DNA from 3 places in the Mesorhizobium sp. C268A genome. Region 1 is predicted to be linked to each of the others. Evidence: predicted binding sites of a transcription regulator. Region 1 holds the regulator's gene; each other region holds the start of a gene.
The links. The regulator PhoB, encoded in region 1, activates phosphate uptake and scavenging genes when phosphate is short. The targets are predictions, from matches to a motif close to TGTCATNNANCTGTCAT.

Region 1 (2,199 bases):
GATCCACCGTCCGGGCGGCGCGCTCTGCCGCTGCGGGCGGCGCGGCTGCGTGGAAGCCTATGCCGGAAACTACGCCATCTGGCGCAGCGCCAAAATGATGGGCGAGGATGCCGAGCCGGTCGATATCGGCGACGCTGATATGCGGGCGCTGGCCGCTCGTGCGCGAGAGACGGACGGACCGGAGCGCGAAGCCTATCGCAGGGCCGGTGAGGCGCTCGGCTTCGGCCTCGGCAGCCTGTTTGCGCTGATCGACCCGGCCCCCGTCGCCATGGTCGGCGTCAGCGCCGCCGCGTTCGACCTGATCGAACCGGCATTGCGCGAAGCGATCGCCCAGACCGCCGGCGGCCAGCACTCGAAGTCGATCTCCTTCGACACCGAGCCCAACGAGCTGCCGCTGATCCGCGAAGGCTGTGCCACGCGCGCGCTCGGCTTCGTCGACCAGGAGATTTTTGCGCCGGGTATTCAGCCCAAATCCGGCAAGCATGTCGCGTGAATGGCCGGCAACGGCGCGACGCGCAGGATCCTAGTCTTCCCTGATCGCGTAGCCGGCGCCGCGAATGGTACGGATGACATCCGGCATGCGGCCGTTGTTGACGGCCTTGCGCAGCCGCCCGACATGCACGTCGACGGTTCGCTCGTCTATATAGATCGTCTCGCCCCAGACATTGTCGAGCAGTTGGCTGCGCGAGAACACGCGGCCGGGATGGCGCATCATGAATTCGAGCAGCCGGAACTCGGTCGGTCCGAGCCTGATCTCGCTCTTCTTGCGGTAGACACGGTGCGACTCGCGGTCGAGCACGATGTCGCCGACCTTGAGCACGCTGGACAGCACTTCCGGCTTGGCCCGGCGCAGCAGCGCCTTCACGCGCGCCATGAACTCCGGCGTCGAGAATGGCTTGACCAGATAGTCGTCGGCGCCGGTGGACAGGCCGCGCACGCGATCGCTTTCCTCACCGCGCGCGGTCAGCATGATGATCGGCAGCCGCTCGGTTTCGGGCCGCACTCTAAGCCGCCGGCAGAGCTCGATGCCGGAAACAGCGGGCACCATCCAGTCGAGCACCAGGAGATCGGGCACGTTTTCCTGCAGGCGGATCTCGGCCTCGTCGCCGCGTGTCACCACCTCGACTTGATAGCCTTCGGATTCGAGGTTGTAGCGGAGGAGCACGCCTAGCGGCTCCTCGTCCTCCACGACCATGATGCGTGGCGCGATCATAGGCAGTTCACCCTCATCAGGCCGGCGTGGCCATCGCCGTCTCGTCCTGCTTCGGACGATTGGCGGGCAATTGCTGGCCGGTCAGCACATAATACGCATTTTCGGCGATGTTGGTGACATGATCGCCGATGCGCTCAAGATTCTTGGCGCAGAACAAGAGATGCGTGCAGGCGGTGATGTTGCGAGGGTCTTCCATCATGTAGGTCAAGAGCTCACGAAACACGGACGTGTATTTGACGTCGATGCGCTCGTCGTCATTCCTGAGTTTTGCAAGCGCTGCCGCATCGGTGGCGGCATATTCCTCGACGACGCCTTGCACCTGGATCAGCACCAGTTGCGCCATGGCATCGATGGAGTGCGAGAGGTCGCGCGGCGTGACGCTCAAGCCCACGGTGCCGACGCGTTTGGCGATGTTCTTGGCGAGATCGCCGATGCGCTCGAGGTCGCCGGCCATGCGGATCGAGCCGACCACGGCGCGCAGATCGTTGGCCATCGGCTGGCGCTTGGCGATCAGCGTGATGGCGCGGTCGTCCAGTTCGCGCTGGCGCGCATCCATGATGGCGTCGTCGGAAACGACACGCTGTGCCAGCGCATTGTCCGAATTGAGCAGCGCCCTGGTCGAGCCGCTGACCATCGAGCCGGCCAGATCGCCCATGTCGCGGATCAGCTTGCTGATCTGCCCGAGCTCTTCATCGAAGGAGGCGACGGTATGTTCACCCATGATCTTGGTCCTCGTGCCTGAAAATTCACCCGCCGGACGGCTCAGCCGAAGCGGCCGGTAATGTAGTCTTGGGTGCGCTTGTCGTCGGGGTTGGTGAACATCTTGTCGGTGGCGCCCTCCTCGACGAGATAGCCGAGATGGAACATCGCTGTACGCTGCGACACGCGCGCCGCCTGCTGCATCGAGTGGGTGACGATGACGATCGTGTAGTTCTGGCGCAGTTCGTCGATCAGCTCCTCGACACGGGCGGTGGCGATCGGATCGA
Region 2 (2,199 bases), 3.0 Mb from region 1:
TCGGCCTCTGCGATGATCTCGTCGGTCATCGAGGCATCGGAAGCCAGCGGCCCGCGCTTTTCCAGTGGCGGCAGCGTCTCTTCCGAGCGGAAATCGTTGAAGCCGAAATCGGCATAGACGGCGCCCCTGTTCCAGAACCAGTTGGTGCCCGGATGGATGGCGCGCGCCCGGTATCCCTCGCTTTTCAGGAAGGTCGCCAGCGACGGCGTCGGCGTGCGCACATATTGCTGATAGGGGATCGAGCCCGCCGGCAGGAAGGCATTGGAAAAGCCGGTCAGCGCCTCGAATTCGATGTTGGCGGTCATGCCGCCGAATTCCGGCGAGAACATATAGCCGGAACGCAGCGCCCGCACATTGGGGATCGGGTCAGGCGTGATTGTGACGCCGGGCAGCTTGGTCGGATCCCAGAAAGATTCGCTCATCACCACGATGATGTCGGGTTTCTCATCCGGTACCGAGGCCGCCACATCAGGCCTGTCGATCGCGTCGATCGCCTTGTCGGAATAGCCCGCCGGCGCCGAGACATGCGCCATCGGCACGTTGAGCGCGAAGGCCAGCGCAAACCCGTTGGAGGCGTAGTTCTCCTTCTGGTCCCACATGATCGGGATGATCTGCAGCCGGTCGCGGGTCCACGAGAAGGTGGCGTAGTCCATGATCGAGACGAAGAAGGCGAGCAGCGGCACTGCCAGCGTCAGCCGCGCCAGCCGCCCTTTGCGGCTGAGGATCGGAACCTTGCGGCGCCACAACCGCCAGCCATAGATCAGCAGCGACAGGCCGGCGACGATGCCGACCGCCATGGCGAGCGCCGTCCAGGGCCGCTCGCGCACCAGGAGCGGCATCAGTGCCATGATCTGGCGCGAATAAAGAAAATCGGTTGGGTAGAGCGGATCGCCGAGATAATGCGACTTCTGATGCCCGACAAAGGCCAGCGCCAGCGTCAGCGGCGCCACGATCATCAGGCTCTGGTGACTGCGGCCAAGCACGGCGTCCAGTCCCATCAGCACCAATGCAAAGACAATGATGGTGGTCCAGCCCGGCTTGAATGGCTGCAGGAAGAAGTCGACTGTGCCGAAGAAGTCGCCGCGCACGATCCATTCGATGGCGAACACCAGGATGGCGGAGGCAAGCAGCGTGACCAGACCGTAGCGGATGACCGGCCATCTGCGCCCCGGCAGGTAGCCGGTGGACGGATCGTCTTCCAAGAACTGTGGCGCTGGTACGGCCGCGCCCTTCCTGATCCTAGCCACGTCTCTTCCCCCGGCCCAAGCAACGCGCATTTCCACTCGCGCCACCGTTCTGTCATAGAACTGTCATGCAAAAGCTAGCGCCTGTGGCGAAAATAAGAAGAGCCAGCAAACGATTCGTGAGCGGTTTTCATCAGGTGTGATCGGCAAAAAGCCTTTGGGAACAGGGACTCGAGGTCAGCTCCGGTTCAAGCGAGAGCCGAAATGCCGCCTCCGGGCTTGACTTGGCGGTCCGCCTTGCGTCACAGGCAGGAAAAATCAGCCGCTGGAGAGCGCCCAAATGGCCGTCGCATTCACCTTTCCGGGACAGGGCAGCCAGGCTGTCGGCATGGGGAAGGACCTCGCCGACGCCTTCCCCGAGGCACGCAGGGTGTTCGAGGAAGTCGATGATGCGCTGGGCGAAAAGCTGTCGAAACTGATCTGGGAAGGCCCGGAAGAGGCGCTGACCCTGACTGCCAATGCCCAGCCGGCGCTGATGGCGGTCTCGCTGGCGGCGATCCGCTCGCTGGAAGCGCGCGGCTTTTCGCTGAAGGACAAGGTTGCCTACGTTGCCGGTCATTCGCTCGGCGAATATTCCGCCCTTGCCGCGGCCGGTTTCGTTTCGATCGCCGATGCCGCCCGGCTGCTGCGCATCCGCGGCAACGCCATGCAGGCGGCGGTGCCGGCCGGCGAGGGCGCCATGGCGGCGATCATCGGACTGGAACAGCCCGACGTCGAAGCCGCTTGCACCGAGGCCGCAACGGGATCCGGCAAAGTCTGCCAGATCGCCAACGACAATGGCGGCGGCCAGCTGGTGATCTCCGGCGCCAGGGCGGCGGTGGAACTCGCCGCGAAACTGTGCACCGAAAAGGGCGCGAAGCGGGCGCTGATGCTGCAGGTCTCGGCCCCCTTCCATTCGGCGCTGATGGCGCCGGCGGCCGATGTCATGCGCGAGGCGCTGGCCGGCGTGACCAAG
Region 3 (2,199 bases), 840 kb from region 1:
GGCGAAAACGCCTCGGGTAAGACGGGCGGTCGCGAAGTCTGCCTGGTGTTCGTCACCGGCAAGGGCACGGCCAAGGCCGGCGGCCGGGAACTTGGCCTGCTCGGCGAGCGCATGTCGCCCTTCGAGGGCAAGCCGTGGTCGGTCTATATTCCTGAGGGGTCGGATTGGTCGGTCACCGCCGACACCGATCTCGAGCTCGCGGTCTGCTCGGCGCCGGGCCTGGGCGGCGGCTTGCCCGTTCGCGTCATCGCACCCCACGACCTCGGCCAGGAGACTCGGGGCAAAGGCACCAACACGCGCTACGTCACCAACATATTGCCCGAGGGTAAGCCGGCCGACTCGCTGCTGGTGGTCGAGGTCATCACGCCCGGCGGCCACACATCGAGCTACCCGCCGCACAAGCACGACCAGGACAATCTGCCCGCCGAATCCTATCTTGAGGAAACCTACTACCACCGCCTCAACCCGCCACAGGGTTTTGCCTTCCAGCGCGTCTACACCGACGCCGACAAGACCGGCGCCCGCGAGCTGGACGAAGCCATGGCGATCGAGGACGGCGATGTTGTGCTGGTGCCCAAGGGCTATCACCCCTGCGCCGCCTGCCACGGCTACGACCTCTATTACCTCAACGTCATGGCCGGGCCGAAGCGGACGTGGAAGTTCCACAACGCGCCCGAGCACGAATGGCTGATGAAGGCCTGATCGGCCTTCACTTGCGGCGGAAGCTGTTGGTCAAGCAGGAAAAAATCGTCGGCTAACGATCCATGGGGTCGATTTGCCTTCGAAAACCCGCATAAGCTTCGTCAATCCGTCATGGAAATCACCTATGGCAGCGGGCCAGTGCATGTCGCCCAAAAGTGCGCAGCTTTTTTGGGATGACGACATGCAGCAAATTAAAGACTTAAAGCGCGTCGCGCCATCGGTTCGGTTTCGGCGCGCTTTAAGGAGGATTTTCGATGCGCTACGCCATCTATTTCACCCCAAGGCAGGACGAGCCGTTGGCGCGGATCGCCGCCAACTGGCTGGGCCGCGACCCCTTTGGCGCCGCCACCAGGCCGGTCGAGGCGGTGGGCGAGCTGTCGGCGGCCGAAGTCGCCTTTCACACCGCATCGGCGCGGCGCTACGGTTTTCATGCGACGCTGAAAGCGCCCTTCCGGTTGGCCGCCAACGAAACCGAAAGCTCGTTGCGCGCGGCGCTGGACGCCTTTGCCGAAGCAACGCCGACGGTCACCATCCCGCGCCTGGTCGTCAGCCAGATCGATGGTTTCTTCGCTTTGGTGCCGGAAGGCCCGCTGCCGCCGCTCAACCGTTTCGCCGATTATGTCGTGCTTAGCTTCGACCGTTTTCGCGCGCCGCTCACCGAGGCCGAGATCGAGCGGCGCAGCCTGGATTCGCTGAAGCCGGCCGAGTTCCGCAATCTCTGCCAGTGGGGCTATCCCTATGTGTTTGAGACCTTTCGCTTCCACATGACACTGTCCGGCCGGGCCGGGCCGCAGGAAAGCCAACGTCTGCGCGCGGCAATTGACAGCCTGTTCGCCGATGTGCTGCAGCAGCCGGTGCTGGTGGATGCGCTGACGCTGTTCGTCGAAACCGAACCGGGCGCTCCGTTCATGGTGCTTTCGCATCATGCGCTCGGCCGCCGCGCTGCCCGAAAAACCGCCTGACCGCAATTCGTCCGAGTAAGCAAGGACTGCCTGAATGACCGCCGAAACTGTTCTCCACAACGCCCGCATCGTGCTTGCCGACGAGATCGTCGAAGGGTCGCTCGTGCTGCGCGACGGTTTTATCTCCGGCGTCGACGCCGGCACCGGCCACACCGGCGGGAGCATGGGCGGCGAGGACATGGGCGGCGACTACATCATTCCCGGCCTGGTCGAGCTGCACACTGACCATCTCGAAGGCCACTATGCGCCGCGCCCGAAAGTGCGCTGGAACCCGATCGCCGCCGTCCTTGCCCATGACGCGCAGGTGGCCACCGCCGGCATCACCACCGTGCTCGACGCTTTGCGTGTCGGCATGGACGAGGACGCGGATATTACCTCCGACGACATCCGCAAGCTCGCCGGCGCGATCGAGGACAGCGTCGCGAAAGACCGGTTGCGGGCCGACCATTTCTTGCACCTGCGCTGCGAGGTCTCGGCGCCGGATTGCTTGCGGGCTTTCGCCAATTTCGATGGCGACGAGCGGGTCAAGCTGGCC

Region 2: the regulator PhoB is predicted to act here: its motif matches at 1,298-1,314, upstream of NKL06_RS05420 (LTA synthase family protein).
Region 3: the regulator PhoB is predicted to act here: its motif matches at 799-815, upstream of NKL06_RS15390 (DUF1045 domain-containing protein).

Annotation. Positions count from the first base shown of each region.
Region 1 covers NZ_JAMYVX010000001.1:4,050,038-4,052,236, reverse strand. The annotation lists gene NKL06_RS19775 (ROK family protein) at 1-493, shown strand, start outside; gene phoB (phosphate regulon transcriptional regulator PhoB) at 524-1,213, opposite strand; gene phoU (phosphate signaling complex protein PhoU) at 1,230-1,934, opposite strand; gene pstB (phosphate ABC transporter ATP-binding protein PstB) at 1,976-2,199, opposite strand, start outside.
Region 2 covers NZ_JAMYVX010000001.1:1,056,656-1,058,854, reverse strand. The annotation lists gene NKL06_RS05420 (LTA synthase family protein) at 1-1,277, opposite strand, end outside; gene fabD (ACP S-malonyltransferase) at 1,525-2,199, shown strand, end outside.
Region 3 covers NZ_JAMYVX010000001.1:3,205,315-3,207,513, reverse strand. The annotation lists gene iolB (5-deoxy-glucuronate isomerase) at 1-702, shown strand, start outside; gene NKL06_RS15390 (DUF1045 domain-containing protein) at 957-1,664, shown strand; gene NKL06_RS15385 (alpha-D-ribose 1-methylphosphonate 5-triphosphate diphosphatase) at 1,699-2,199, shown strand, end outside.